DNA from 3 places in the Cellulomonas sp. ES6 genome. Region 2 is predicted to be linked to each of the others. Evidence: predicted binding sites of a transcription regulator. Region 2 holds the regulator's gene; each other region holds the start of a gene.
What was found. The regulator LexA, encoded in region 2, represses DNA repair genes until DNA is damaged. The targets are predictions, from matches to a motif close to TCGAACANNTGTTCGA.
Positions count from the first base shown of each region.

Region 1: a site for LexA is predicted at 6,237-6,252, ahead of ruvA (Holliday junction branch migration protein RuvA). Genes of this name have one in related genera too.
Region 3: a site for LexA is predicted at 5,309-5,324, ahead of P9841_RS00880 (Rv2578c family radical SAM protein). Genes of this name have one in related genera too.

Region 1 covers NZ_CP125655.1:175,359-185,556, reverse strand. The annotation lists gene P9841_RS00845 (RelA/SpoT family protein) at 1-189, opposite strand, end outside; gene P9841_RS00840 (adenine phosphoribosyltransferase) at 333-896, opposite strand; gene secF (protein translocase subunit SecF) at 893-1,996, opposite strand; gene secD (protein translocase subunit SecD) at 1,996-3,939, opposite strand; gene yajC (preprotein translocase subunit YajC) at 4,027-4,440, opposite strand; gene ruvB (Holliday junction branch migration DNA helicase RuvB) at 4,536-5,561, opposite strand; gene ruvA (Holliday junction branch migration protein RuvA) at 5,554-6,174, opposite strand; gene ruvC (crossover junction endodeoxyribonuclease RuvC) at 6,283-6,852, opposite strand; gene P9841_RS00805 (YebC/PmpR family DNA-binding transcriptional regulator) at 7,036-7,791, opposite strand; gene pdxT (pyridoxal 5'-phosphate synthase glutaminase subunit PdxT) at 7,876-8,493, opposite strand; gene P9841_RS00795 (pyridoxal phosphate-dependent aminotransferase) at 8,504-9,718, opposite strand; gene P9841_RS00790 (NUDIX hydrolase) at 9,771-10,198, opposite strand, start outside.
Region 2 covers NZ_CP125655.1:4,019,764-4,029,961, forward strand. The annotation lists gene hflX (GTPase HflX) at 1-425, shown strand, start outside; gene P9841_RS18525 (ATP-dependent DNA helicase) at 482-2,656, shown strand; gene P9841_RS18530 (L-lactate dehydrogenase) at 2,839-3,810, shown strand; gene P9841_RS18535 (LysR family transcriptional regulator) at 3,830-4,789, opposite strand; gene P9841_RS18540 (aminotransferase class V-fold PLP-dependent enzyme) at 4,871-5,935, shown strand; gene lexA (transcriptional repressor LexA) at 6,042-6,782, opposite strand; gene P9841_RS18550 (LysM peptidoglycan-binding domain-containing protein) at 7,077-7,514, shown strand; gene P9841_RS18555 (DUF6544 family protein) at 7,998-9,146, opposite strand; gene P9841_RS18560 (MarR family winged helix-turn-helix transcriptional regulator) at 9,143-9,604, opposite strand; gene nrdR (transcriptional regulator NrdR) at 9,788-10,198, shown strand, end outside.
Region 3 covers NZ_CP125655.1:188,997-199,194, reverse strand. The annotation lists gene P9841_RS00905 (peptidoglycan-binding domain-containing protein) at 1-23, opposite strand, end outside; gene P9841_RS00900 (hypothetical protein) at 53-634, opposite strand; gene P9841_RS00895 (hypothetical protein) at 724-897, opposite strand; gene P9841_RS00890 (GNAT family N-acetyltransferase) at 1,397-2,197, opposite strand; gene aspS (aspartate--tRNA ligase) at 2,194-4,026, opposite strand; gene P9841_RS00880 (Rv2578c family radical SAM protein) at 4,233-5,300, opposite strand; gene P9841_RS00875 (TspO/MBR family protein) at 5,406-5,930, shown strand; gene hisS (histidine--tRNA ligase) at 5,981-7,351, opposite strand; gene P9841_RS00865 (MBL fold metallo-hydrolase) at 7,357-8,058, opposite strand; gene P9841_RS00860 (peptidylprolyl isomerase) at 8,210-8,986, shown strand; gene P9841_RS00855 (DUF349 domain-containing protein) at 8,983-10,198, shown strand, end outside.

The DNA.
Region 1 (10,198 bases), 280 kb from region 2:
CAGCGCGAGGTCCGCCTTCGGGTGGTTGGTCCGCACCGCCTGCAGCAGCGGCTCGATGACCGGCGACTGGCCGACGGCACGACCCTGCCCGAACCGGGCCAGGCGCGAGCGCACGCGGCTGGTGGACCCCGTGCTCGGGGGTGCCTCCGGCCGTGCGTCCGGGACCGACGTCCGTGCCTGGTCCGCCATGCGCGCCTCCCGTGCCGGTCGCCGCCGGCGTCCGCCGGTGCCGTGGTGGCGTCCCGGTCTCGTGCCACCGCCCGGCCGGGGGTCGCCTCGGCCGAGCCGCCTATCCGCACGATTCTACGGCGTCGGCGCGGTGCTGCCGCTCGTCAGCCCACGGCGAGCAGCGCGTCCACGTGGTGACCCGCCAGCCGCGACCGCCCCGGGAGGAACGTGAGGTCCAGGAGGAACGACAGCCCCACGACCTCGGCGCCGCACTCGTGCAGCAGCTCGACGGTCGCCGCGGCGGTGCCGCCGGTCGCCAGCACGTCGTCGACGACGAGCACGCGGGACCCGGCGGGCACCGTGAACGGGTGCAGCTCGACCGACGCCGCGCCGTACTCCAGGGAGTAGTCGCGGCGGGCGGTCGGACCGGGCAGCTTGCCGGCCTTGCGCACCGGCAGGAACCCGGCGCCCAGCGCGGCGGCGACGGGTGCCGCGAGGATGAAGCCCCGGGCCTCCATGCCGGCCACCAGGTCGACCGGGCCGGGCGCGCGGGCGGCCATCTCCTGGACGACCGCGGCGAACGCCGGGCCGTCCGCCAGCAGCGGGGTGATGTCCTTGAACACGACCCCGGGCGTCGGGTAGTCGGGGACGTCGCGCACCAGCGCGTCGACCCGGTCCACCAGCGCCTGGCCCGTCAGCGTCACGGCGTCCAGCGGGCGGCCGGTCATCGGCGTCCCTTCCTGCGGGGCTGGGCAACGGGACCCTGGTGCCCGCCGGGGCGGACCTGACCGGTCGCGCGGGCCACGGCGACCGGCGCACCCTCCGTGCCGGGGGCGTCGGTCGCACCGGCCGCGCGGGCGCGGGCGGCCAGCACCTTCGCGGTGTGCTCGCGGATCGGCTGCTCGCGCACCCGCAGGGCGACCTCCAGCGGCGTCGCGAGGAACACCGACGAGAACGCCCCGACGATCATGCCGACGAACAGCGCCAGCGCGATGTCCCGCAGGGTGCCGGCACCGAGCACGAACGCCCCGATGAACAGGATGCCCGCGACCGGCAGCAGCGCCACGACGGAGGTGTTGATCGACCGGACCAGCGTCTGGTTCACGGCCAGGTTCGCGCGCTCGGCGTAGGTCGCGCGGGTCTGGTCGAGCACGCCGGTGGTGTTCTCGCGCACCTTGTCGAAGACCACGACGGTGTCGTAGATCGAGTACGCGAGGATCGTGAGGAACCCGATCACGGTGGCCGGCGTGACCTCCCATCCGACGGCGGCGTACACGCCGACCGTCACGATCAGGTCGTGGAACAGCGCGATGATCGCCGCGACCGCCATCCGCCAGTTGCGGAAGTAGACCGTCAGCACCAGCGCGACGAGCACGAGGAAGACCACGAGGCTGATCGCGGCCTTCTGCGACACGTCCTTGCCCCACGTGGGGCCGATGAACGAGCTCGCGACGTCGTCCTCCGTGACGCCGTACGCCTCCTCGAGCGCGGTCCGGACCTGGTCGACCTGGTCGTTGGTCAGCTCGGTCGTCTGGATCCGGATGGACGACGACCCGACGTTCGTGACACGGGGCACCTCCTCCGGCGCGACCTCGGCGACCGCGTCCATCGCGGGTTGCTGGTCGGACGTCGCGGCGTTCGAGACGGTGAACTCCGACCCGCCCCGGAACTCGATGCCGGGCTGCAGCCCCGGCTTGACCAGGAACACGGCCGACAGGAGCACCAGGACCGCGGAGATCGTGAACCACACGCGGCGGCGCCCGACGATGTCGTACGAGCGGCGGCCGGTGTACAGGTCGTTGCCCCACTGGGCGAAGTTGACGGCCATCAGGCGTCGCTCCCCTCGGTCCGTCGTGCGTCGCCCTGCCCGGCGGGGCCGGTGTCGCCCGGGCTGTCCTGCGGCGGCGCGTCCGGCGGGGCGTCACCCGCCTGCGCGTCCTGCGCCGCCTGCTGGGCGGCGCGGGCGGCCGCCCGCCGCTCGGCGATCGTGCCGCCGGGGGCCGTGGGCGTGGCCACGAGCGTCGAGGCGGCGGCCGGGCGGGTCAGCCCGGCCCGCTCGGCGTCCGGGGTGCCGGCGTCGGCCGCGGGCTCGGTGCGCGGTCCGCGCGCCACCCGGCCGCGGCCCACGTACCGGGACTGGTCCGGGGCGCCGAGGCGGCGCGGGTCGAGCCCGGAGAACCGGTGGCCGCTCGCGAAGAACCGCGTCTTCGCGATGAGCAGCATCACCGGGTGGGTGAACGTGAAGACGATGAGCAGGTCGAGCAGCGTCGTCAGCCCGAGCGTGAACGCGAAGCCGCGCACCGAGCCGACCGCGAGGAAGTAGAGCACCACGGCGGCCAGGAAGTTCACGGCGTCGGACGCCAGGATGGTCCGCCGCGCGCGCTCCCACCCGCGGTCGACCGCCGCCACGAGGGTGCGGCCCTCGCGCAGCTCGTCGCGGATGCGCTCGAAGTACACGATGAACGAGTCCGCCGTGATACCGATCGCCACGATCAGGCCGGCGACGCCGGGCAGCGACAGGCGGTACCCCTGCGTCCACGACAGCAGCGTGATGACGCCGTAGGTCAGGACCGCCGCGATCACCAGCGAGGCGACGGTCACCAGGCCGAGGGCGCGGTACTGGAACAGCGAGTACACGACCACGAGCAGCAGGCCGATGAGGCCCGCGATGAGGCCCTTCTCGAGCTGCTCGGAGCCGAGCGTCGCGGAGATCTGCTCCTGGCTCTGCACCTCGAACGTGAGCGGCAGCGCGCCGAACTTCAGCTGGTTCGCCAGGCCCGTCGCGGTGTCGCGGGTGAACGAGCCCGAGATCTGCGCCTTGCCGTCCGAGATGACGACGCCGGGGTCGAGGGACGGCGCCGAGATCACCAGGCCGTCGAGCACGATGCCGAACTGGTTCTGCGGCGAGGTCAGGCCCTGCAGCCGCTCCGTGACGGCCGCGAACTCCTTGGTCCCCTGCCCGTCGAACTCCAGGTCGACGACCCACTCGTTCGTGACGGTGCCGTTCTGGTTGACCCGCAGGCCCGAGGACGCGTTCGCGATGCTCGAGCCCTGGATCTCCACCGGCCCGAGGATGTACTTCAGCGTGCCGTCCGGGTCGCAGGTGACGAGCGCCTTGTCGGCGTCGCCCGACTTCCCGCCCGTGAGGTTCGCGGGGTCGGTGCAGTCGAGCTCGTCGAACCGCGCCTGCACGGCCGGGGTGATGTAGTACGCGGCGTCGCTCGGGGAGTCCGGGGCGTCCTTGGTCGGCTCGTCCGACGGCTCCTCGGCGTCGCTGCCGGCCGCCGCGTCGTCGGCCGCCGCGTCGTCCGCGGCCGCCGTGGCGCCGTCCGTCGGGGCCGCCGACGGGTCGGCCGTCGCGGCGGCGGTGGGCTGCGGCCCGGCGTACGTCAGGACCGGCCGGAACTCCATCTGGGCGGACGTGCGCACCAGGTCGAGCGTCTCCTCGCTCGGCCGGCCCGGCAGGGCCACGACGATGTTGGACCCGCCCTGGCTCGTGATCTCCGCCTCGGCGACACCCGAGGAGTCGACGCGCTGCCGGATCACCTGGATCGCCTGGTTGATGGTCTCCTGCGTAACCTGCGACTCGTCCTCGGCGACCGGCGCGAGGATCAGCTGCGTGCCGCCCTCGAGGTCGAGCGCGAGCTTCGGCGTCCACGTGGCGTCGGAGAGGCGCGTGCCCGCGAAGATCGTGGCGAAGACCGCGACGGTCAGGACGGCGAGCGTGATCAGGGTGCGCGCCGGGTGCCGGCGGCGGGTGGGTGGGGCCAACGGATCGTCTTCTCTCGTGCGCGTACCGCCCGCGGGCTGCGGGCGGTACGGGTGGTGGGCGGCCGGCCCGGTGGCCCGGCCCCTCGACTACTGCTGCGGCTTCTTGCGGCCGTCCGGGCCCTCGTCGTCGCGCGGCGGCTGCAGCGAGGACAGGTCGTCCGGCACGTCGATGAGGCCCGGCGGCACGGCGCCGGGCTCGTCGCGCCACTCGGCGTCGTCCTCGTCCTCGACCTCGTCCTCCTCGACCGGCGGCTCGACCAGGCGGGCGATCGCGGCCTTGATCCAGCGCGACCGGTTGCCCGGGGTCGACTCGAGCGTCACGACGTCGTCCTCGACCTCGACCACGGTGCCGTACATGCCCGAGCCGGTCATGACCTCCTGGCCCGGCTGCAGGTTGTCCCGGAAGCTCAGCTGCTGGCGCTGGGCCTTCCGCTGCCGGGAGGACAGCAGGAACATCGCCCCGAGCCCGATGGCGAGGATGAGGAGAAACGAGTAGTCCACGGAGAAACAGCTCCTGATCGCGTCTGACGTCGGCCGCAGTCTAGGCGCCACGGTCCCGGGCACCTAACGAGCGGGGGCGCCGGCGGGTTCCCCGCTCAGCCGAACAGCGTGTCCGTGGGCGCCGGCGCCGCGAGCCCGAGGTGCGCCCAGGCGTCGGGCGTCGCGACCCGGCCGCGCGGGGTCCGGCCGATCAGGCCCTCGCGGACCAGGAACGGCTCGGCGACGGTCTCGACCGTCTCCGGCTCCTCCCCGACGGCCACCGCGAGCGTCGTCAGGCCGACCGGGCCGCCCCCGAACCGGGTGCACAGCGCGGTGAGCACCGCCCGGTCGAGGCGGTCGAGCCCGCGCACGTCCACCTCGTACACCTCGAGGGCGGCGCGGGCCGCGTCGAGGGAGAGGGTGCCGTCCCCGCGCACCTGCGCCCAGTCCCGCACCCGGCGCAGCAACCGGTTCGCGATGCGCGGCGTCCCGCGGGAGCGCGACGCGATCTCCGCGGCGGCGTCGTGCGCGAGCGGCACACCCAGCAGCCCGGCAGACCTCAGCAGCACCCGCTCGAGCTCGTCGTCGGCGTAGAAGTCGAGGTGGCCCGTGAAGCCGAACCGGTCCCGCAGCGGCGCGGGCAGCAGGCCGGCGCGCGTGGTCGCGCCCACCACCGTGAACGGCGGCAGCGACAGCGGGATGGCGCTGGCCCCCGCGCCCTTGCCCACGACCACGTCGACGCGGAAGTCCTCCATCGCCACGTACAGCAGCTCCTCCGCGGGACGCGCGAGGCGGTGGATCTCGTCGAGGAACAGCACCTCGCCCTCCTCGAGCGAGGACAGGATCGCCGCGAGGTCCCCCGCGTGCTGGATCGCCGGGCCGCTCGTGACGCGCAGCGACGTCCCCAGCTCCGCCGCGATGATCATGGCCAGCGTCGTCTTGCCGAGCCCGGGCGGGCCGGACAGCAGCACGTGGTCCGGTGCACGCCCCCGGCCGAGCGCCGCCTGCAGCACCAGCGAGAGCTGCTCGCGCACCACCCGCTGCCCGACGAACTCCGCGAGGTGGCGGGGCCGCAGCGCCGCCTCGGCCGCCCGCTCGAGGTCGTCGGCCTCCGGGCGCACGACGGAGTCCGCGTCAGCCACGCCCACCGCCCAGGGCCCGGAGCGCCGCGCGCAGCACGCCCGCGACCTCGGACTCGGCGACCGGCTCGTCGCCGCCCTCCAGCACGCCCGCGACCGCGTCGGCCGCCGCCTTCTGGTTCCACCCCAGCCCGACCAGCGCCTCGACGACCTGGTCGCGGCGGTCGCCGGGGCGCGCCGCCGCCGCCGGGCCGCCCGGGACGCCGACCACCGCGGGGGCGCCGAGCCGGTCGGCGAGCTCGAGGACGATCCGCTGCGCGCCCTTGTGCCCGATGCCGGGGACCCGCTTGAGGGCCGCGAGGTCCTCGTCCGCGACCGCGCGCCGCAGGCCGTCCGGGGTGTGCACCGCGAGCATCGCCAGCGCGAGCCGGGGCCCGACGCCGCTGACCGTCTGGAGCACCTCGAACACCTCCCGCTCGTCGCCGTCCGCGAACCCGAACAGCGTCAGCGAGTCCTCGCGGACGACGAGCGACGTGTGCAGCGTGGCCTGCTGGCCGACGCGCAGGCCGGCGAGCGTGGCCGGGGTCGCCTGCACGAGCATGCCGACGCCGCCGACCTCCACCACGGCGGCGTCCAGCCGCACGGCCTGCACCGTCCCGTGCACCGAGGCGATCACACCGGCTCCTTCCCGTCGGACGCCGCGAGGTCGGACGTCGGCGTGCAGTCTGCCACGGCCGTGCGAACACGTGTACGAACGACACGCGCCGCCCCGCCGGGCGCGGGGTCAGGCGCGGACGCGGCGCGCCGCCTGCTCCGCCTGCGCCCAGGCCCGCTGCGCGGCGGTGAGCGAGCCCGGCGCCCGCTGCGGCGCGCCGACCGCCCCCGCGGGGCGCCACAGGTGGCAGATCGCCAGCGCCAGCGCATCGGCGGCGTCGGCCGGGCGCGGCAGCTCGTCGAGGGACAGCAGCCGCTGCACCATCGACTGCACCTGCGGCTTGTCGGCGCGGCCGTTGCCGGTCACCGCGGCCTTGACCTCCGACGGCGTGTGCATGGCCACCGGGATGCGGCGACGCGCGGCGGCCAGCATCGCGATGCCCGCGACCTGCGCGGTGCCCATGACGGTCCGGACGTTGTGCTGCGCGAACACGCGCTCCACGGCGAGCGCGTCGGGCGCGTGCTCCTCGAGCCACTCGTCGATGCTCGCCGCGATCACCAGCAGGCGCTGGTCGACGTCCTGCGTGGCCGCGCTCTGCGCGACGCCGACGGCGACCATCCGCACCTTTCGGCCGGGCAGCCCGTCGACGACGCCCAGCCCGCACCGGGTCAGGCCGGGGTCCACACCGAGTACGCGCACCCGGCCATCCTCGCAGCCCCCCGACGCACCGTCCGGATCCGGGCGGGCGGACACGCCCGGCGTGTCGGTGCGTCCGGATCCGTCCGCCGCCCCGGCAGGCGCCCGGACGCGACGACGCCCCGCGGCGCACGGGGCGGGGCGGGGCGTCGTCGGGCGCGCGGCCGCGGGGGCCGCCACGCGGGGTCAGTCGGCGTCGAGCTCCGCCATGACCTCGTCGGAGGCGTCGAAGTTCGCGTAGACGTTCTGCACGTCGTCGGAGTCCTCGAGCGCGTCGATGAGGCGCAGGATCTTGCGGGCGCCCTCGGCGTCCACCTCGATCTGGGTGGCCGGGTAGAACACCACGTCGGCGGAGTCGTACTCGATGCCGGCCTCCTGCAGCGCGGTCCGGACGGGCACCAGGTCGGTGGCCTCGGACAGCACCTCGTACTGGTCGCCCGCGTCGTTGACCTCCTCGGCGCCGGCCTCGAGCACCGCCATCATGACGTCGTCCTCGGTGGTGCCCTCCTTGGGGACCATGACGACGCCCTTGCGCGAGAACAGGTACGACACCGATCCGGGGTCGGCCATCTGCCCGCCGCTGCGCGTGAACGCCACGCGCACGTCGGCGGCCGCGCGGTTGCGGTTGTCGGTGAGGCACTCGACGAGCACCGCGATGCCGCCGGGGCCGTAGCCCTCGTACAGGATCGTCTGGTAGTCCGCGCCGCCGGCCTCGGCACCGGAGCCGCGCTTGACCGCGCGCTCGATGTTGTCGTTCGGGACCGAGGTCTTCTTGGCCTTCTGGATCGCGTCGTAGAGCGTCGGGTTGCCCGCCGGGTCACCGCCGCCGGTGCGCGCGGCGACCTCGATGTTCTTGATGAGCTTCGCGAAGAGCTTGCCGCGCTTCGCGTCGATCACGGCCTTCTTGTGCTTCGTGGTGGCCCACTTGGAGTGCCCCGACATCGCTTCCCTCTCGTATCCCGCGCCGTCCCTGCGCTCCCCCGGCCGGCGGTGCGGCGCGACCCGGCAGCGGGTCGCGCCCCGCTCTCACAGGGCGTCGCGGACGATCTCGACGAACAGCCGGTGCACCCGCGTGTCCCCCGTCACCTCCGGGTGGAAGGACGTGGCGAGCAACGAGCCCTGGCGCACCGCGACGATCCTACCGGCGGCGGGCCCGGACTCCACGCGGGCCAGGGCGGTGGCGGCGGGTCCGACCTCCTCGACCCAGGGCGCCCGGATGAAGACGGCGTGCACCGGGTCGGTGTCGCTGCCGGGGACGCCGTCGATGCGCAGGTCGGTCTCGAACGAGTCGACCTGCCGGCCGAAGGCATTGCGCCGCACGGTCACGTCGAGCCCGCCCAGGGTCCGCTGCCCGTCGATGCCGCCCTCGATCCGGTCGGCGAGCAGGATCATGCCGGCGCAGGACCCGTACGCCGGCATGCCGCCCGCGAGCCGCTCCCGCACGGGCGCGTCCAGGTCGAACGCGCGCAGCAGCTTGTCGATGGTCGTGGACTCGCCGCCGGGCAGCACGAGGGCGTCGACGGCGTCGAGCTCGGAGGTGCGCCGCACGGGCACGGCCTCGGCACCGCTGCCGCGGAGGGCGGCGAGGTGCTCGCGGACGTCGCCCTGCAGGGCGAGGACACCGATGGTGGGGGAAGCGCTCACGCGCCTCATCCTACGAATCGGCGGTGACTGCTCCGTCCAGCGCCTCGCGCACGGCCGCCGGGACCTCGACGGCCTGCCACGCGTCGACCATGTCGGCCAGGCGGGACAGCCCCTCGAGCAGCGCCGTGCGCTCGCTCGCGAGCGAGACCCGGACCATGCCCTCGCCCCCGGCGCCGAACGCGCTGCCGGGCGAGACGGAGACGTGCCGCTCGTCGAGGAGCCGCAGGGCGAACGCCTCCGAGTCGGTCGTCGCGGCCGAGACGTCGACCATGAGGTAGAACGCCCCGCGCGGCGGCACGGACGGCACGCCGCGCGCGTCGAGCAGCGCCACCGCGGCGTCGCGCCGCTCCCGGTAGGACGCGACCGCGGCGGCGACGTCGTCCTGCGGCCCGGACAGCGCGGCGAGGGCGGCCCGCTGGCTGACGGAGGACGGGCAGGCGACGGTCGCCTCGGCGACCTGGCCGAGCAGGTCGATCACCCCGGGGTCGCGCGAGACGACGTAGCCGAGGCGCCAGCCCGTCATCGCGTAGGTCTTGGAGAACGAGAAGAACGTCAGCACGCGCCCGTCGGTGTCGAACGCGGCGGGGCTGGCGTGCGGCTGGTCGAACGTGATGGCCTCGTAGCACTCGTCCGAGAACACCCACAGGTCGTGCTCGCGCGCCAGCTCGACGACGCCCGCGAGCAGCTCGGCCGGGTACATCGCGCCGGTGGGGTTGTTCGGGGAGCAGACCACGACCGCGCGGGTCGCCGGGGTGATCGCCGCCTCGATGTCGGCGAGCGTCGGCACGAACCCGTTCGCGGCCCGTGCCGGGTAGGTGCCGACGCCGACGCCCGCGGCCACGGCGGCCATCCGCCAGTTCGGGAACTCCGGGTCCGGCACGAGGATCTCGTCCCCCGGCCCGGCGAGCGCGTTGATCGCCATGGCGAGCCCGTGCATCGCGCCGTGCGTGACGACGACGTCGGCCGCGGTGACGTCGAGGCCGTTGACGCGGCGCACCTTCTCGGCCAGGGCCTCGCGCAGCTCGGGGCTGCCGGTGCTGGACGTGTAGCCGGTGTGCCCGGCGGCGGCGTCGCGGCCGGCCGCCTCGACGACGTGCGCGGGCGTCGGCACGTCGGGCTCGCCGATCTCCAGCCGGATGGCCTCCGGGTCGCGCATCGCCAGCTCCATGAGCGTGCGGATGCCGCTGCGGTGCATGCGGGTCACAGGGGAGGTCGAGATGGGCACCGGCCGACGATACCTGAACCGCGACCCCCGAAGTTACCCCCCGGTACGGAAATCAGTCGTCGCGCTGGAGGCCGAGGTGGCGCACGGTCCCGTCCCACCCGCCGAGCAGCGGCCGCACGAGGTCCGGCAGCCCCTCGGGGAACACCTCGCGGCTCTCCGCGGCCAGGTCGTCCAGGTGCCACCACCGCATCTCGTCCAGCAGGTCGAGCTCGACGTCCGTCCACCCCGCCCGGTCGATCGCCCCGGTGTCGAGCGCCGACCCGACGCGCGCCAGGAAGAACACCTCGTCCTGGCGGCACCGCTCGGCGTAGAAGTCGAACACCGCGGACCGCGTCAGCACCGGCCCCACCAGCGCCCCGTCGTCCAGCAGCAGCCCGGTCTCCTCGCGCAGCTCCCGCAGCGCTGCGGCCCTCTCGTCCTCCCCCGGGTCGATGCCCCCGCCGACCGTGAACCACCAGGACCGCTCCGGCTGGTCGGCGT
Region 2 (10,198 bases):
TGCTGCACGTCGTGGACGCCTCGCACCCCGACCCGGAGGGGCAGATCGCCGCGGTGCGGCACGTGTTCGCCGACATCCCGGGCGCGATGGACGTGCCCGAGATCATCGTGCTGAACAAGGCCGACCTCGCCGAGCCGGAGGCGCTCGCCCGCCTGCGCTCGCGCGAGCACGGCGCGGTCGTCGTCTCGGCGCACACCGGCGACGGGATCGACGAGCTCCAGGCGGTCATCGCCGACCAGCTCCCGCGCCCGGGCGTCACGGTCGACGTCGTGATCCCGTACGACCGCGGCGACCTGGTCCACCGGGTGCACGAGACCGGTGAGATCGACGCGGAGGAGCACACCGAGCTCGGGACGGCGCTGCGCGGGCGGGTCGACGCCGGCCTCGCGTCCGAGCTGGCGGCCGCAGCGGTCCGCGGCCGCTGACGCCCGTCGACGACGCCGCGTGCGGGGCTGTCGGCGCGCGCGACTACCCTGTCCGGGTGCCTGATCCAGCCCCGGACGTCGACCACCTCCTCGACGTGGCGGTGGCGGCGCTCGGCGGTGCGCCGCGCGAGGGCCAGCGGCGCATGGCCCGGGAGGTCGCCGACGCCATCGAGGCCGGCCGGCACGTGATGGTCCAGGCGGGCACCGGCACCGGGAAGTCGCTCGGGTACCTGGTGCCGTCGGTCCGGCACGCCGTGCTGGCCGACGAGCGCGTCGTGGTCTCGACGGCCACGCTCGCCCTGCAGCGTCAGGTCATGACGCGCGACCTGCCGCTCGTCGCGGACGCGCTCGCCCCGGAGCTGCCGCGGCCCCCGCAGGTCGCCCTGCTGAAGGGCTGGCACAACTACGTCTGCGTGCACAAGACCGCGGGCGGCTACCCGCCGGACGACCAGGGCATGCTGTTCGACCTGGGGGACCGCGGTGCGGCGGACCACCCCGCGACCGCGGAGGCGACGGACGGCGAGCCCGCGGAGAAGGAGTCGCTCGGGGCCCAGGTGGTCCGGCTGCGGGAGTGGGCGGAGGCCACGGAGACCGGCGACCGGGACGACCTGGTGCCCGGCGTCGGTGACCGCGCGTGGCGGCAGGTCTCCGTGACGGCGCTGGAGTGCCTGGGGCAGCGGTGCCCGGTGCTCGACGAGTGCTTCCCCGAGCGCGCGCGGGCCGCGGCGCGGTCCGCCGACGTCGTCGTGACGAACCACGCGATGCTCGGGATCGCGGCGTCCGGCTCGCCCGGCGTGCTGCCCGAGCACCAGGTGCTCGTGGTCGACGAGGCGCACGAGCTCGCCGACCGCGTCACGGCGCAGTCGACCGCGGAGCTGTCGGTGGCCACCGTCGAGCACGCCGGGCGGATCGCGCGCCGCCACGCCGGTGTCGCGACGACCGACCTCGACGGTGCCGCCGCGGCGCTCGGCACCGCCCTCATGCAGCTGCCCGAGGGCCGGTTCGCCCAGGGGCTGCCGGAGGGCACGCGCGCCACCGTGGCGATGGTGCGGGACGCCGCGCGGTCGCTGCTCACCGCCCTGCGTCCGGAGAAGCCCGCCGCGGGCGAGAGCGCCCAGCCGGACCCGGGCCTGAAGATCGCGACGTCCGCGGTGCTGGCGCTGTTCGAGGTGGCCGAGCGGATGGCGGCGGACCCCGACGACCAGCGGTTCACCGTCCTGTGGTGCTCTCGCGGGGAGCGCGACGGGGCGACCCGGCTGTACGCGGCGCCCCTCGCGGTGAACGGCCTGATCCGCACGAACCTGCTGGCCGGGAGGGCGTCCGTGCTGACCTCGGCCACGCTCAGCCTCGGCGGGGAGTTCCGGCCGATGGCGCGGGCGATCGGCCTCGAGGGGGCGGGCGAGGCGGCCGCCGCGACGGCCTCCGTGGCGACGCCCGCGGCGGTGCTCGGGGCGCCGGGCGGGAGCGAGGGGACGGACGCGGGGGGTGCGGCGTCCGCGGGGGAGGCGTCCGCTCGCGGGCGGGCGGGCGCCGAGGGGACCGGGTCGTCCGCGACCGCGACACTGCCCTGGCACGGCGTGGACGTCGGCAGCCCGTTCGACTACCCGCGCCAGGGCATCCTCTACATCGCGCGCCGCCTGCCGCCCCCCGGGCGCGAGCCGGCGACCGACGCGCAGCTCGACGAGATCGAGGCGCTCGTCACGGCCGCCGGCGGCCGGACCCTCGGGCTGTTCTCGTCGCGCCGCGCCGCGGTGGCCGTCGGCGAGGCGATGCGCGAGCGGCTGGACGTCCCGGTGCTCGTGCAGGGCGAGGACCAGCTCCCGACGCTGGTGCGGCGGTTCGCGGAGGACGAGGCCACGTGCCTGTTCGGCACCCTGTCGCTCTGGCAGGGCGTCGACGTCCCGGGCCGGGCGAACCAGCTCGTGATCATCGACCGCATCCCGTTCCCGCGCCCGGACGACCCCGTGCGGTCGGCCCGCTCCGAGGCCGTCGCCGCGGCCGGGGGCAACGGGTTCATGTCCGTCGCGGCCACCCACGCGGCGCTGCTGCTCGCGCAGGGGGCCGGGCGCCTCATCCGGTCCGTGGACGACCGGGGCGTCGTCGCCGTCCTCGACCCGCGTCTCGCCACGGCGCGGTACGGGGAGTTCCTGGCGCGGTCGCTGCCGGCGTTCTGGCGCACCACGGACCGCGAGGTCGCGCTCGGGGCGCTGCGCCGGCTCGCGCAGCCCTGATCGCGCGTCCGGGCCCGCGCGGGCCCGTGACGTGCGTCGCAGCCGAGCGGACGCACAGCCGGCCCGGGGGCGGCTAGCCTCGTGCGCAGCAGCGCGCCGACCGGCGCCGACGCAGCACCAGCACCACCGGGAGGACCGCCGTGAGCGATCAGACGAACGACGTCGAGGGCGACGAGCTCGGACTGCCGGGGACCGCCGCCGGACCGCGCCGCACCACCAAGCTCGCCGTCGTGGGCGCGGGCGCCGTCGGGTCGACCATGGCGTACGCGGCGCTGATGCGCGGCGCGGCCCGCAGCGTGGTGCTGTACGACATCAACAAGGCCAAGGTGGAGGCGGAGGCGCTCGACCTGGGCCACGGCATCCAGTTCATGCCGATGGCCGAGGTGGTCGGGTCCGACGACATCGCCGCGTGCGCGGACGCGGACGTCGTCATGGTCACCGCCGGGGCGAAGCAGAAGCCGGGCCAGACCCGCATCGACCTGGCCGAGGCCACGATCTCGCTGGTCAAGAAGATCCTGCCGTCGCTCGTCGAGGTGGCGCCGAACGCGGTGTACGTGATGGTGACCAACCCGGTCGACATCGTGACGTACGCGGCGCTGCGGGTGTCCGGCCTGCCGCCGACCCAGCTCTTCGGCTCCGGGACCGTCCTGGACTCCTCCCGGCTGCGGTACCTCATCGCGCAGTACACCGGCGTCGCCGTGCAGAACGTGCACGCGTACATCGCGGGCGAGCACGGCGACACCGAGCTGCCGCTGTGGTCGTCCGCCACGATCGGTGGTGTCCCGCTGCTCGACTGGAACGCGATGGACGGCCACGTGCCGCTGACGCGCGAGGTGCGCGACTCGATCGCCCGCGAGGTGGTCGACTCCGCGTACCGGATCATCGCCGGCAAGGGCGCGACCAACTACGCGGTGGCGCTGGCCGGGTCCCGGATCATCGAGGCGATCGTCAAGGACGAGCGGCGGATCCTGCCCGTGTCGTCGCTGCTGGACGGCTACCACGGCATCTCGGACGTGTGCCTCTCGGTGCCGTCGGTGGTGGGGCGCTCCGGCGTGGGCGAGCGGCTCCAGGTGCCGATGTCGACGGACGAGCTCGCGGGGCTCAAGCGCTCGGCCGAGTCGCTGCGGGCGGTGGCGCGGCGCTTCGGGCTCTGAGCGACCGCGGCGCCGGGTCTCAGACGCGCCCGGTCGCGCCACGCGGCCGGACGTGGGGGTGCTCGACGCCCGAGGCCGCGGTGCGCAGTGCGGCGAGCGCGGCGGCGACCGCCGGGACCCGCGCCGTCCCGGGTGCCGCGACGGCCTCGACGACGCGCGACGTCCCGGGGCGCGCCGGGTGGACCGTGACGCCGGGGTGCGGCAGGGCGGCGAGCGCGAGCCCGGGCAGCGTCGCCACCCCGAGCCCCGCGCGGACCAGCCCGAGCACGGCCAGGTAGTCGTCGGTGGCGAAGTCCACCCGGGGCGCGAACCCGGCGCGCGCGCACGCGCCCACGAGCTGCGCGCGGCACTGCGGGCAGCCGGCGATCCACGGGCGGTCCGCGAGCGTGCCGAGCGCCACCGGCTCCCCGGACCGGCGGCCGTCGGCGGCAGGCAGCACCACGAGGACGTCGTCGTCCAGCAGCGGCACCCGGAGCAGGCCGCGGCCCTCCCCGTCGTCCGGCGGCGCGGCGTCCGCGGCGCGGAACGTCAGGGCGACGTCGACCCTGCCGGCGGCGAGCTCGGCGAGCGCCTCGGGCGGCTCCGCCTCGGCGAACGTCGTGCTCAGGCCGGGGTGCTCGGCACGGAGCGCGGCGAGCGCGGCGGGCAGCAGGGTGGCGGCGCCCGAGGGGAACGCGGCGACGCGCACCCGCCCGGCCCGCAGCGACGCCACGGCCGCGACCTCCTCCAGCGTCGCGTCGAGCGCCGACTGCACGGCGGCGGCGTTCCGCGCGAGCACCAGGCCGGCCTCCGTCAGGCGCACGCCACGCCCCGCGCGGACGACGACCGGCGTGCCGACCGCCCGCTCCACCGCCCGGAGCTGCTGGCTGGCGGCGGGCTGCGTCAGCCCGAGGGAGCGCGCGGCGGCGGTCACGCTGCCGGTGTCGTGCACCGCGCGGACGAGGCGGAGGGCGGCGGCGTCGAGCGGTCGGGGCGACATCCTTGGAGCATAAGCTAGACGCATGGGTACGGGAGAAACTGGCGCTTGTCCGCATGATCGTCTCCGGGCAGAGTCTCCGGCATGCGATCCCTCGACGAGCTGCGCGCCGACTTCGACCCCGCGCCGGGCTACCTGAACGCCGCGACCGCGGGCGTCGCGCCGCGGCGGACGGTGCAGGCGCTCCGGGACGACCTGGACCGCTGGGGCGGCGGCCGGCTCGACGTGCCGGGCTACGAGGCGGCCGTCCGCGCCGCGCGCGCGTCGTTCGCGCACCTCGTGGGCGTGCCCGTGACACGCGTCGCGATCGGGTCGCAGGTCTCGGCGATGACGTCGCTCGTCGCGGGCTCCCTCCCGGACGGCGCGCGGGTCGTCTGCGTGGACGGCGACTTCACGTCCGTGGTGTTCCCGTTCCTCGCGCAGGGCGACCGGATCCGGGTCGAGCACGTGCCGGCCACGCGGCTGGCCGAGGCGGTCGTGCCCGGCGTGGACCTCGTGGCCTACGCACTGGTCCAGTCGGCCACGGGGGAGGTGCTCGACGACGAGGCCGTGGTCGCGGCGGCGCGCTCGGCCGGTGCCCGCACGCTGTGCGACCTGACGCAGGCGGCCGGGTGGCTCCCCGTGGACGCGGGCCGGTACGACGTGTCCGTCACGGCCGCGTACAAGTGGCTCTGCGCCCCGCGCGGCACCGGGTTCCTCACCGTGCGCGAGGAGGCGCAGGACGGGCTGCGACCCGCGCAGGCGGGCTGGTACGCCGGCGAGGACCCGTGGGCCTCCTGCTACGGGCCCGCGATGCACCTGGCGTCCGACGCGCGCCGGTACGACGTCTCCCCGGCCTGGCAGGCGTGGCTCGGTGCCGCGGAGTCGCTCGACGCGTTCGCCACGACCGACCCCGCCGCCGTGCGGGCGCACGGGGTCGGCCTCGCGGACGCCCTCCGCGCGGGGCTGGGTCTGGAGCCCGGCGGGTCCGCCGTCGTCAGCCTCGCGGACCCGGACGGCAGCCGCCTGGCCGCCCTGGGCGCGGCCGGGTGCCGCGTTGCCGGGCGGGCCGGGCGCGTCCGGCTCGCCTTCCACGTCTGGAACGACGAGGAGGACGTCGCGCGCGCCCTCGCGGCGCTGACGTCGACGGGCGGGGACGCCGCGGCCTGAGCGCGGCGGGTCGCCCGAGGGGCGGTCGACGTCCGCGGGCGTCCCCGGCCCGGTGGTCCGGGCGGGCGCCGCCGCCGAGGTCCGGGCGGCGTCGCGGCGGGCGCCGCTACAGCGCGCGCAGCACCGAGACGACGCGGCCGAGCACCTGGGCGTGGTCGCCGTCGATCGGCGAGTACGCGGGGTTCTGCGGCATCAGCCAGACGTGGCCGTCGGTGCGCTTGAGCGTCTTGACGGTCGCCTCGCCGTCGAGCATCGCGGCGACGATCTCGCCGTTCTCGGCCACGGGCTGGCGGCGGACGACGACCCAGTCGCCGTCGCAGATCGCGGCGTCGACCATCGAGTCGCCGACGACCTTGAGCAGGAACAGGTCGCCGGCGCCGACGAGCTGGCGGGGGAGCGGGAAGACGTCCTCGACCAGCTGCTCGGCGAGGATGGGCCCGCCGGCGGCGATCCGGCCGACCACCGGCACGTAGGCCGCCTCGGGCACGCCGTCGCGGGGGGCGCTGTCCTCGTCGCCGAGGCCCGCGACGCCCGGCAGGGGGGCGACGCCGCGTGAGTCGTCCGGCTGGACGACCTCGATGGCGCGCGGCCGGTTGGGGTCGCGTCGCAGGTAGCCCTTGCGCTCGAGCGCGGTCAGCTGGTGCTTGACGCTCGACGGGCTCGTGAGGCCGACGGCGTCGCCGATCTCGCGCATGCTCGGCGGGTAGCCGCGGGACTCGACCGAGGCCCGCACGGTCTCCAGCACCAGGCGCTGCCGCGGGGTCAGCCCGTCGCCCTCCGCGTCGAGCTCGACCACGGCAGGCCCGTCTGCCGCGCCCGCCGTCGCGCCGGATCCCTCGATGGCCATCTCCGCTCCCGTCTCCGTGGCGCCGGTGCCTGCCGCACCCGTCCGCCGAGCCGGGCGACCGCGCAGGTCACGGGGCTGCGGACCCACCCGGCGGCGTCCGCCCGGCGGTCGTGTCAGACCCTCGTGGTGCGCTGTTCCCGACGTCCCCGAGCGTAGGGCGCGCGGACGGGTGGATCAAACACCTGTTCGATCGTGTCTCGACATCGCGCTCCGGGTGTGGTTCAGTTCGTACAGACGTTCGAACGAACAGGTGTTCGACGGGTCGCGAGGCGGCCCAGGAGGGAAGTGGTGGAGATGAGCGCCATCGCAGTGCAGCCGCGACTCGGGACGCGTCCCGTGGCCGAGCGGCCGGCCCGTCCTCGTCCTGCCGCGATGGGCCCGGTGACGGCGCGGTCCGCCGGCCGGGAGCGCACCGCCGCGCGTCCGTCCGCCGCCCCCGAGGCGACGCTGCACCTGACGCGCCGGGGTCGCGCGGTCCTGCTCCTCCTGGCCCTGCTCGTGGTGCTCGGAGGGGTCGTCGGTGGCCGCGCGGTGGCGGACGGTCCGCAGCAGGCGACCGAGGTCACGACCCACGCCGTGGTGGCCGGCGAGACGCTCTGGCAGATCGCCGCCGACGTGGCGGCCCCGGGCGAGGATGTGCGCGACGTCGTGCTGCGGCTCCAGGAGCTCAACAGCCTGCCGGACGCCTCGCTGATGGCGGGTCAGGTGCTGCTGCTGCCTGCGGGCTCCTGACCTGCTGGTCCGGTGCATCCGGGCCGCCGTGAATAACGGCACGGGACGCTTGCGTAATTGGGACGCCTGCCTCTACTGTGGTGCCACCTCGAACGGCTGGCTGGGGGGCTCGCCGCGAGGGACGCGTCGTCGCCGGCACCGTGGGTTCGTCCCGCCGCCCGGCGCGAGGCGTGCAGCAACCGTCCGCGCGAGGCGAGTCGCCCGGACGAGACGGGATGGGGGCGTCCCCACGGGGGTGGCCGCACACGCGGCCACCCCCGTCGTCATCTCCGGGCCGGGCGCACGCGTCCCGGCAGGACGGGCGGGGCCGGTGCCCGGAGCGCCCCGGGGCCGGTCGACGTCGCGGCGTCGCCGCGCTGGGTCGGATCCTCGGCGTCGCCGCGCTGGGTCGGATGCTCCGCGTCGCCGCGCTGGGTCGGATCCTCGGCGTCGCCGCGCTGGGTCGGATCCTCGGCGTCACCGCGTCGGCGCGACGTCCGGGCGTCACCGCGCCGGTGCGACGTCGTCCAGCACCATCTCGGCGTAGCGGAACGGCTCGCCCGTGCTCGGGTGCCACATCGCGGCGGCCGCCGACGGCAGCCGGCGCCCGTGGTGCACCGCGTAGCCGTCCACCGGTGTCGACCAGCGCTCGCGTGTGAACGACCGCCCGTCGCGCGTGGCGCGGAAGCGGTCGTCGGAGACGAAGTCCACGAGGTCGCCGTCCTCGTCGAACTCGAGCACGGCCCGCACGGAGTGTCCGCCCTGCCGGTACGTCCCCCGCACGCGGCGCGCGTCGAGCTCCTCCCACGTCACGGGTGCGGCGAGCAGCGCGGACGGCGCCATCAGGCAGAGGTCGTTGAACAACGTCACCGTCTCGCTCCGGTCCATCGCCGGGCCCGCGCCGCGCAGGACGGGGACGGCGGAGAGCAGGTCACCCCGCATGGTGGCCCTGCCCTCGGTCAGCACGTGCAGCACGTCGACCGGGAGCCCCGCCGCGGTGGCGTCCAGCAGGAAGTGCCGGGTGGGGCGGGGGCCGGCCGTGTCCACCTGCTCGCCGGTGAAGGTCATCCACCGGTCGGACGGCCCGCTGCGGATCCGGCCGTGCAGCGTCACGCGCACGGCGGTCACCGGCGGGCGACCGACGCTGCCGGTGCGCCGCAGGTAGCGGGCGACGGCGGCCGGGAGCGTCGCGAGGTCGTCCACGGTGACGGCGCCCGCCCGGTCGGCGTCGGCCCGGACGTCGGCTGCGGCGAGGGCGGCCGCGACGCCGCGGCGGTACCGCGCGCGGGCGGACCAGTGCCCCGTCGCGCACCACCCGTGCAGGACCGCGATCCCGAGCACGACGTTCGCGAGGGTGCCCCAGCGGGCGTCGCCGTGCGACACCACGAGCACCTGGGACGCCACGACCGCGACCGCGCCGGTCCGCCACCAGGTCGGCCGGTCGGCGATCAGGGCGGTGCCGGCCCCGATGAGGAGCACCGCCGTGGCGAGCCACGCGAGGCCCTCCGCCGACCCGACCGCCGGGGGTGCGGCGTCGCCGGCCAGGCCCGGACCTCCGGGTGTGGCGGCGAGCACGAGCAGGTGCGCCGCGCCGTGCGCCACCGCGAGCGCGCCCACGGCGAGGCGGACAGTGCTCCTGGGTCGGCCGGTCACGCGGGGGTCCTCCCGTCGGCGAGCGCGGCGAGGCACCGGCCCACGAGGTCGGCGAGCCGGGCCAGGTCGGCGTCGTCGAGGCCGGCGAACGCCCGCGCGACGAGCTCCTGCTGCTGGGCGACCGCGGCGGGGGAGTCGAACAGCTCGGCGACCCGCGGTGTGGTGCGCAGGCGCGTGGCCCGGCGGTCCGCTGGGTCGGGGACCAGGTCCACCAGGCCGCGACGCTGGAGCTGGAGCGCGATCTGCTTGACGTTCTGCCGCGAGGTGCCGACGACCTCCGCGGCGCGCGTCAGCGTCGGGTGCTCGCCCGGGAAGGCGCGCACGAGCACCGCGAGCAGCAGCCACTGCCGGCTCGTGACGCCGTAGCCGGTGAGGGCCTCGTCCGTGTGGCGCGTCAGGTGCTGCCCGAGCACGAACAGCGTCCCGAACAGCTCCGCCTCGTCTGCCGCGCGCGTCATGTGCGTAAGGTATTACGGATCGCGCGGGTCTCGCGGGGGACGGAGGTCCCTCCGCGGGACGTCCCGGGGCCGGGACGGTGTTGCACCGGGTGCGGCGCCGGTCCTACCGTGTCCCGGTCGTCCGGGAGGGCGCGGCGCCCGCCGCCGTGCCGGCCGCACGACCCGGACCTGCTGGAGGCCCTCATGCACTGCCCGTTCTGCCGCCACGCGGACTCGCGCGTCGTCGACTCCCGCACGTCGGACGACGGTCTGTCCATCCGCCGACGCCGGCAGTGCCCGCAGTGCAACCGCCGGTTCACGACGATCGAGACGGCCAGCCTCTCCGTGGTGAAGCGGTCCGGGGCCACGGAGCCGTTCAGCCGCGAGAAGATCGTGAACGGCGTCCGCAAGGCGTGCCAGGGCCGGCCGGTGAGCGAGGACGACCTCGCGCTGCTGGCGCAGCGGGTCGAGGAGACGCTGCGCGCGAGCGGGTCCGCCGAGCTGGACGCCTACGAGATCGGCCTCGCCATCCTCGGGCCGCTCCGCGACCTGGACGAGGTCGCGTACCTGCGCTTCGCGAGCGTCTACCAGGCCTTCAGCAGCCTGGACGACTTC
Region 3 (10,198 bases), 290 kb from region 2:
GGCGCAGCGAGGACGAGAGCCACCGCGACGACGCGGAGACGCGACCCGTTCCTCACCACGCGTCGACACCGGCCTCGGCCAGGCAGTCGATCCGGCCGTCCGATGCCTGGAGCGCCTCGGAAGCCGCCCTCGCGAGGTCGGGACCGGACGGATCCCGCCCGGTCCGCACGTCGTTCCGGTCGAGGCAGGCCCGGATCACGGGCGCCTGCTGCTCGAGGTACCGCTCGGACGCCTCGACCGAAGACGGCTGCACCTGGTAGAGCTCGTTGACCCAGCCGAACTCACGCTCATCGCACGTCGCGACGTCCCGGTCGACGTCGGCACCCGGCGCGTGCCTGACGACGTATCCCGGGACCACGAGCCCGTAGGCGAGCGACCGCTCGTCGTACTCCGCATCCAGCCCGAGCTCCGCGAGACACGCGACGGCGCGCCTCGCGGCCTCGCGGACCACCTCCAGGGAGATCCGCCCGGTCTCCGCGCCCTCGCGTAGAGCCGAGATCTGGGCGTCCGACGCGGACGTCGATGCCTCCGCCTGTGCGAGAACCTGTGCGAAGACGACCGAGCCGTCAGGACCTTCGGCCTCGGTGGGGGCGCAGGCGCCGGTCGCCACGAGAAGACCGACCAGGACAGCCACGAGCCGGCCCCGGGTCGCCCCCTCCGACGCCGCCACGTGCGCGCGGGCACGCGACGCCGGCCGGCGGGACGTGCCACCGGCCGGCGGGCTCAGTGCCACACCTTGTAGTGCGTCATGGACCTGCCGGTGATGGTGATCGACGTCGCCGCGAACACGGCGGACGGTGTCGTCGTGGCGGTCTTGGCCGACAGTCCGACAGAGCCGGACGCATCACCGTCGTCGGCGGTGACCTTCGATGAGCTCGAGATCACCGCGACGCTCACGTCGCGGACGGTGTGGAGGGTGCACGAGCCCACCTTCGTCCAGGCCGAGCTCGCCGCTGACGCCGCCGGGCTGCTGAGCACGACGAGACCGGCCGCGAGAACAGCGGCCGGCAGGGCACGAACCGTGGTGCGCATGAGAGCCTCCGAGTCGAGGTGGACGCCGAGGGGACCCCGCCGTCCTCGTGGAACGCGCATCGAGCGGCGCGCCCCGGAAGCCTCTCCCGGATGCGAGCACCCATCCGGACGATCCCGACCTCGTTGAGTGCCGACTGAGTGCTGTCGCCCCACTACTGGGTGCCGGTTCGCCTCGGCGGTGGGCGACGACTGAGTGGAGCGGACCCGATCCCGGCCCTGACTGGTCCGCTGCACCACCCCCCGCCCGCCGGCACCCGTCGGAGGCTCCCACGTGCCATCGAGGTGGTCCGGGGGTCACCACGATGGCGCTTCGGAGGCTCCGAACGGTCGCGGCGGGGCGGGGTGCGCGCGGGGAGGTGAGGGGTCAGGGGTGGCGGAGGGTGGTCATGCGGTGGACCGTACGCAGGCCGAGGCGGTGGTAGATGCGCCGGGCGCCGTCGTTGTCGTCCCACATACCCAGGGACACCCAGTCCGCGCCGTCGGCGAGCAGCGCGCGCGTCGCGGCGGCGGTCAGGGCAGCACCGAGGCCGCGCCCGCGGTCGCCGGGGCGGACACCCAGGCCGTGCAGATGGGCGGACCCGGCGGATCCGGGCTCACCGGCGCGCCGGCCACCGCGACCCGCGCGCGGTCCGGACCCGATGACGCCCGCCAGCGTGCCGTCGGGGGCACCGCTCCCCCACCACCGTTCGCCCGGGCCCGCCGGGTCAGCGTCCGTGGTCGGGTTCGCGGCCGCGAGGCACGCGCGGATCGCGTCCGCGTCGGCGACGGGGTCGAGCTCGCGCACCGCCACCTCCCCGGTGACGGCCGGGGGCGCCTGCTCCGTGACCATCCACTCCCAGCCCGTGCGTGCGGGGAGCAGGCCGAGCCGGGCCACCTCGGCGGGTCGCAGCATCCCGAGCGCCGCCGTGTCGACCCACGCGACGGCGTGCGTGGCGTCATCGTGGTCGCGCAGCAGGTCCGACGCCGGGCCGGCCGGCCCGAGCACGATCAGGCTCGTGCGCGTCCCCGGTGCGCCGGACGCCGCGACGGCGCGCTGCACGAGGAGCAGCGCGCCGTCACGCGCGACCACGCGCTCGGGCGACCACAGGGGTCGGTCGTCGAGCAGGAACGGGTCGTCGGCCCAAGGCGCCGGGAGCGTCGCAGGGGCCCCGACGTCCGCCGTCACGCCGAGGCGGTCGCCGCGGCGGCCCCGTCCTGCGCGCCGGCCTCCGCGTCGGCACCCTGCTGCGCGGCGGCGGGCCGCTTCGGGCGGGCGTCGACCCCCGCCTCCTTGCGCTGCTGCTCCGTGATCGGCGCAGGCGCACCCGTGAGCGGGTCGTAGCCGCCGCCCGACTTGGGGAACGCGATGACGTCGCGGATCGACTCGGCCCCGGTCAGCAGCGCGACCACCCGGTCCCAGCCGAGCGCGATCCCGCCGTGCGGCGGGGCGCCGAACTGGAACGCGTCCAGCAGCCAGCCGAACTTCTCGCGCGCCTCCTCCTCGCCGATGCCCATGACCGCGAACACGCGCTCCTGGACGTCGCGGCGGTGGATACGGATCGAGCCGCCACCGATCTCGTTGCCGTTGCAGACGATGTCGTAGGCGTAGGCGAGCGCCTGGCCCGGGTCCTCCTCGAAGCGGTCGATCCACTCGGGCGTCGGCGACGTGAACGCGTGGTGCACCGCCGTCCAGGCGCCCTCGCCGACCGCCACGTCGTCGTCCTCGCCGGTCGGCTTGAACAGCGGGGCGTCCACGACCCACACGAACGACCACTGCGACTCGTCGACCAGCCCGCCGCGGCGGCCGATCTCGAGGCGTGCCGCACCGAGCAGCGCGCGGGCCTCCGAGGGGCGGCCGGCGGCGAAGAACACCGCGTCGCCCGGCTGCGCCCCGACGGCCTCGACGAGCCCGGCGCGCTCCGCCTCGGAGATGTTCTTGGCGACCGGCCCGGCGAGCGTGCCGTCCTCGGCCACCGTGACGTACGCCAGGCCCTTCGCCCCGCGCTGCTTCGCCCACTCCTGCCAGGCGTCGAACCCGCGCCGCGGCGTCGACGCACCGCCGGGCTGGACGACGGCGCCGACGTACGGGGCCTGGAACACCCGGAACGGGGTGTCGGCGAAGAACCCGGTCAGCTCCACCAGCTCGAGCCCGAACCGCAGGTCCGGCTTGTCGGTGCCGTACCGCGCCATCGCCTCCGCGTAGGTCATGCGGGCGATGGGCGTCGGGATCCGGTAGCCGATGAGGTCCCACAGCGCGACGAGGATCTGCTCGCCGAGCGCGATCACGTCCTCCTGGTCGACGAACGACATCTCGACGTCGAGCTGCGTGAACTCCGGCTGCCGGTCGGCGCGGAAGTCCTCGTCGCGGTAGCAGCGCGCGAGCTGGTAGTACCGCTCCAGACCGCCGACCATGAGGAGCTGCTTGAACAGCTGCGGCGACTGCGGGAGCGCGTACCAGGAGCCCGGCGCCAGGCGGGCGGGCACGACGAAGTCGCGGGCGCCCTCCGGCGTCGACCGCGTCAGCGTGGGGGTCTCGACCTCGACGAAGTCGTGGGCGTCCAGGACGCGCCGGGCGGCCTGGTTGGCCTTCGCGCGCAGCCGCATCGCCCGGGCCGGCTCCGGCCGGCGCAGGTCGAGGTAGCGGTAGCGCAGGCGCGCCTCCTCGCCCACCGGCTCGTCGAGGGACGACGACACCTGGAACGGCAGCGGCGCGGACTCGTTGAGGACGACGACCTGCGCGGCGACGACCTCGACCTCACCGGTGGCCAGGTGGGCGTTCTCGTTGCCCTCCGGGCGGCGGCCGACCTCTCCGGTGACCTGCAGGACGTACTCCGAGCGCAGCCCGTGCGCGACGGCCTCGTCGCGGATGACGACCTGGGCGATGCCCGACGCGTCGCGCAGGTCCACGAACGCGACCCCACCGTGATCACGGCGGCGGTCCACCCACCCGGTCAGGGTGACGGTGGTGCCGATGTGCTCGGCCCGCAGCGAGCCGGCGGTGTGGGTGCGCAGCACGACAAGTCCTCTCAGGTGGTGGGTCGCTGCACGCAGCAGCCCGGCGAGTCTACTGCCGGAGGCGCACGCCCCCCGGACGCCCGCCGTCCACCGCCGGTACCGACGCCACCCGCCCCGGCCCACCCGGCCGCGCCCAACCCACCCGGCCGCGCCCAACCCACCCGGCCGCGCCCGGCCCACCCGGCCCACCCGGGCCACGGCCGGGCTCAGAACAGCACGGGCTGCACCGCGCCCGTCGCACCGCCGGGTGCCATCGCCGCCATCACCGCCTCGGGGCTCTCGGCCGGCCGCGCGCGCCAGGGCGACGGCTCCCCCGCCGCCTCCCCGGGGCCGGGCAGCCCGTGCCGGCGCCGTAGCGGGCGCACCCGGTCGCGCAGCCAGCGGCGGTACTCGTCCGGCACGTACGCGCCGCGGCCGTACAGCCGCTGGTAGCGGGGCACCAGCTCGGGCCGGTGCTCGCGCAGCCACCCGAGCACCAGGGGCCGCACGGGCCCGCGCAGGTGCAGCGGGATGACGGTCACCCAGGAGGTGCCGGCCTCGGCCAGGTCGCCCAGCAGGGCGTCGAGGTGCTCGGTCGAGTCGGTCAGCCACGGCAGCACGGGGGCGACCAGCACGCCGCACTCCAGCCCGGCGTCCCGCACCGCGCGGACGAGCGCCAGCCGGGCCCGGGGCGTGGGGGTGCCCGGCTCGAGCGCCTGCTGCAGGCCCTCGTCCCCCACCGCCAGGGACACGGCCACGCTCACGCCGACCTCCGCCTGCGCGGAGGCGAGCAGCGGGAGGTCACGGCGCAGCAGCGTCCCCTTGGTCAGCAGCGACAGCGGCGTCCCCGAGCGCGCCAGCGCCTCGATGATGCCCGGCATGAGGGCGTAGCGGCCCTCGGCCCGCTGGTAGGGGTCGGTGTTCGTGCCGAGCGCCACGTGCTCGTGCCGCCACGACGGCCGCCGCAGCTCCGCGGTCAGCACGTCGACCACGTTGGTCTTCACCACGATCTGGGTCTCGAAGTCCGCCCCGGCGTCCAGCCCGAGGTACTCGTGCGTGGGACGCGCGAAGCAGTAGGTGCAGGCGTGCAGGCAGCCCCGCATGGGGTTGACGGTCCACCGGAAGGGCATCGCGGACGACTCCGGCACCTTGTTGAGCGCCGACTTCGCGTGCACCTCGTGGAACGTCACGCCCGCGAACCCGGGGGTGCGCACCGACCGCTGGTGACCCGCCAGCGCGAGCCCGGGCAGCGTCCCGTCCGCCTCCGTCGTGATCTTCTGCCCGTCCCACCGCACCCTACGATTCGAACACGTGTTCGACTCGCTGGCAAGCCCCGCGCCACGTCGTCAGCGGGCCGTCCTCCGGTTGCCCCGGCGACCGCGCGCACGGACCGTGGAGGCATGACCTCGACGCACCCCGACGTCCCCGCCACCACCGGCCGGGACGCGGCGCCCGCCTCCCGCGGCTGGCCCGTGCTCGTCGCGCTGCTGGCGGTGAACGCCGCCGTCGCGTGGGGCGGCGGCCTCGCGTCGGCCTCCGCGGTGGACGGCTGGTACGCCGCGGCCGACAAGCCGGCGTGGACCCCGCCGGACTGGGTCTTCGGGCCGGTCTGGACCGTCCTGTACGTGCTCATGGCCGTCGCGGCGTGGCTGCTCTGGCGCCGCCACGGCGCGCACGCCGCCCGCACCGCCCTCGTGCTGTACGGCGTGCAGCTCGCCCTCAACGCCGCGTGGACGCCGGTGTTCTTCGGGGCGCAGCACCTCGGCGCGGGGCTCGCGATCATCCTGGCGCTGGAGGTCGCGCTGGTGGCGACCGTCGTCGCGTTCCACCGGCTCTCCCCGGCCGTGGCGTGGCTGCTCGGCCCGTACCTGGCGTGGGTGCTCTACGCGACGACGCTCAACGCGGGCGTGCTCGCGCTCGCCTGAGCACCGGGGCCCGGGGCGGCCCGGACCGCGTGACCCGGGCCGCGCCGGCCTCAGCCCTCCGCGGGGACGACGCGCGGGTGCAGGTCGTCGGCAGGGGGCGCCCAGACCGCCGGGTCGGCGTCGACCTGCTCCCCGGACCGGATGTCCTTGACCTGGTCGGCGGCGCCGTCCTCGGTCGCGGGGAACCACACGAACGGGATCCCGCGCCGGTCCGCGTGCCGGATCTGCTTGCCGAACTTCGCGGCCGTCGGCGCGACCTCCACCGGGACCCCCCGGGCCCGCAGCGCCGTCGCGACCGCGTCGGACGCCGACCGCGTCTCCTCGGACGTCACCGCGACCAGCACGGCCGCCGGGACGCCGCGCGTGGCGCGCACGAGCCCCCCGGTCAGCAGGCGGGACACGAGCCGGGACACGCCGATCGACAGGCCGACGCCCGGGTAGGTCTGCTTGCCGTCGGACGCGAGCGTGTCGTACCGGCCGCCGGAGCAGATCGACCCGAGCTGCTCGTGCCCCACCAGCACCGTCTCGTAGACGGACCCCGTGTAGTAGTCCAGGCCGCGGGCGATCTTGAGGTCGGCCACGACGACGCCGGGCGCGCGGACCGCGGCGGCCTCGACGAGCTGGCGTAGCTCGGCCAGCCCCTGCTCCATGAGCTCGGACTCCACGCCGTGCCGTGCCGCGAGCTCCCGCACCCGGTCGACCACCCCGGCGTCGCCGCCGGAGATGCCCGCGAGCTCGAGGCACGCACGGGCCTGGTCCGCGGTCGCGCCCGCCTCGGCGACGAGCAGCCCTGCGACGGCGTCGGGCCCGACCTTGTCGAGCTTGTCGATGCCGCGCAGCACCGCGTCGACGTCCGTCAGGCCGAGCCCGCGGTAGAAGCCCTCGGCGACGCGGCGGTTGTTGACGAGGATGCGCACCGGCGGCACGCCGATCTCACGCAGCGCGCCGAGCGCCTCCGCCATGACGAGCGGCAGGTCGACCTCGTAGTGGTAGGGCAGCTCCCCCGCGCCGACGACGTCGATGTCCGCCTGCACGAACTCGCGGAACCGGCCGTCCTGCGGGCGCTCCCCGCGCCAGACCTTCTGGATCTGGTAGCGCTGGAACGGGAACGCGAGGTGCCCGGCGTTCTCCAGCACATAGCGGGCGAACGGCACGGTCAGGTCGAAGTGCAGGCCGAGCTGCCCGCCGCGGTCGGCGTCCGTCGCGTCCGGCTCCTCCTGGAGGCGGCGCAGCACGTAGACCTCCTTGGAGGTCTCCCCCTTCCGCAGCAGCTGGTCGAGGGGCTCGACCGCCCGCGTCTCGATCCCGGCGAACCCGTGCAGCTCGAACGTGCGCCGCAGGGTGTCGAGGACGTGCTGCTCGACGACGCGACCGTCGGGGAGCCACTCGGGGAAGCCGGACAGGGGGGTGGGGCGTGCCATGCGCGTCATCCTGCCAGGTACGGGTTGTGCGCCAGCTCCACGTCCACGCGGCTCGCGGGGCCGTGGCCGGGCAGCACGTGCGTGCGCGGCGGCAGCGCGGCGACCACCTCGCGCAGCGTCAGGGCCATCGCCGCCGCGTCGCCGCCCGGCAGGTCCGTGCGCCCGACCGTGCCGGCGAACAGCACGTCCCCCGTGAACGCGACCCGCTCCCCGGCCGCCTCCAGCAGGTACAGCGTGGACCCCTCGGTGTGGCCCGGGGCGTGCCGCGCCACCAGGCGCACCCCACCGAGGACGAGCTCCTCGTCCGCCGTGCGCGCACCGTCACCGTCGCCGAACGGCTCGGTCCCGGGACGGGCCCACGCGGTGTCCGCCCCCGCGGCGGAGAGCGCCGCGAGCAGGCCGTCGGCGACGCCGGCCGCCCCCTCGCCCAGCGTGCCCACCGGGTCGTCGAGCCGGTACGCGTCCCGCGCGTGCAGGCGCAGCGGGACGCCCGCCGCGGTCGCGACGCGCCCCGCGTCCCACACGTGGTCGGCGTGCCCGTGCGTCGCCAGCACCCCCGCGACGCGCAGGCCGTGCTCGGCCACCGTGCGGGACACGGCACCCGCCACGCCACCGCCCGGGTCGACCACGACGCAGCTCCCGTCGTCCGCCGCGACGACGTAGCAGGTGGCCGCGAACACCGGGGCCGTCAGGGGGAAGATCCGCACGGGGTCACGCTAGCGCCGCCGCACCGCCCCGCCACGGGCCGGTGGGCGCACTCGACCGCAGCCGCGGCTGCCTAGACTGTCGGGCGGGCGCGGGCGTCCTGCGTCCGCGCGCGGGGCGCTGCCCCGGCCGACCGACCGACGAGGAGTGTGCGTGCCGTCCAGCAAGCGCGAGCGCGAGTACGAGCGGCGCCGCTACGAGAAGTGGCAGCAGCGCCAGGCGACGAAGCGCGCCCACCGGCGCCGTCAGCAGGTCGTCGCGGGCGGCGTGGTCGGGGTCCTGGTGCTCGGTCTCGGCGTCGGCGCCGCCCTGGCGCTGACCGGTGGCGACGACGCCCCCGCGCAGGCCGCCGGCACGCCCACCGCGGAGACGACCACCCCGGCCGCGCGCACCGGCAACGGCGGCGTGCTCCCCGACGCCTCGGCCGCGGAGGACCGCGCGTGGACGGGCACGATCAGCACCGACCAGGGCGACATCGGCATCGAGCTGGACGGGCAGGCCGCGCCGCAGGCCGTCGCGAACTTCGTGACCCTCGCGCAGGAGGGCTACTTCGACGGCACCGGCTGCCACCGCCTCACCACGAGCGGCATCTACGTGCTGCAGTGCGGCGACCCGACCGGCACCGGGACGGGCAGCCCGGGCTACGCGTTCGGGCCGATCGAGAACGCCCCGGACGACGACGTCTACCCCGCCGGCACCATCGCGATGGCCCGGCAGTCCGGCGACGGGGAGTCGCAGGGCAGCCAGTTCTTCCTGGTCTACGAGGACTCGACGATCCCGTCGGACCAGGCAGGCGGATACACCGTGTTCGGCCGCATCACGTCGGGCCTCGACGTGGTGCAGGCAGTCGCTGACGCGGGTGTGGCCGGAGGTGCCTCGGACGGCGCCCCGGCGACCCCCGTCACCATCGAGGGAGTGGAGACCCAGTGACCGAGACGCCCGACGCGCAGCAGCACTCGCAGGACGGCGACGACGTCGCCGTCCCCGGGACGCCCGCCGCCGAGACGCCCGAGACGGGCTCCGCCCCCGAGGCCGCGACCGCCGCCCCGGCGGAGGACGACAGCGTGGGCGACGGCACCACCGCGCCCGCCGACGCGGCCCCTGACGCCGACGCGGCAGCGGAGACCGACGCGGCAGCGGAGCCCGACGCGGCCCCTGAGACCGACGCGGCTCCCGAGCCCGTCGCAGCCGCCGAGCCCGACGCGGCCACCGAGCCCGACGCGGCCACCGAGACCGAGGCGACGACGGCCGAGGAGCCCGCGCCGGAGGAGCCCGCCGCGGACGCTCCCCCGGCTCAGCCCGGGACCGCCGGGGTCTCCCCGGACGCCGAGCCCTCCGACGCCCCGGCCGCCGAGGAGCCCGCCCCGGCCGCCGCCACCCCCACCCCGCGACCCGCCCCGCGGCCGCCGCTCCCGAGCGCCTTCAAGCCGCGCCCGCGCCCGGCTGCGGGTGCCTCCCCGGCTCCGGCCGCCGCGCCCGTCGTGCCGGTGCCGGTCCCGGACGACTCGGCCGAGGCCGCCGCCGCGACGCAGTTCGGGCGCGTGGACGACGACGGCACCGTGTACGTGCGCGAGGGCGACGGCGAGCGCGCCGTGGGTCAGTTCCCCGGCGCATCCGCGGACGAGGCGCTCGCGCTGTACGTGCGCCGGTTCCTGGACCTGCAGGCGAAGGTCGCGCTGTTCGAGGCGCGTCTGACGGCCACGGACCTCGCGGTCAAGGAGATCGACCAGACGCTGGCGAAGCTCACCGAGGAGACCGCCGAGCCCGCCGCCGTCGGCGACCTCGACGGCCTGCGCGCCCGGCTCGACGGCTTGCGTGCCGCCGCCGCCGAGCGCCGCGCCGCCGTCGAGGCCGAGCGCGCCGCCGCCCGCCAGGCGGCGCTCGACGCCCGGACCGCGATCGTCGAGCGGGCCGAGAAGATCGCCACCACCGACCCCGCGCGGATGCAGTGGCGCCCGGCCGGCGAGCAGCTCCGCGGCCTGCTGGACGAGTGGAAGGACGCGCAGCGCTCCGGCCCGCGCATCGACCGCACGTCCGAGGAGGCGCTCTGGAAGCGGTTCAGCCACGCGCGCACGACGTTCGACCGGGAGCGGCGGCACTACTTCGCCGAGCTGGAGTCCCGGAACGCCGGCGCGAAGGCCG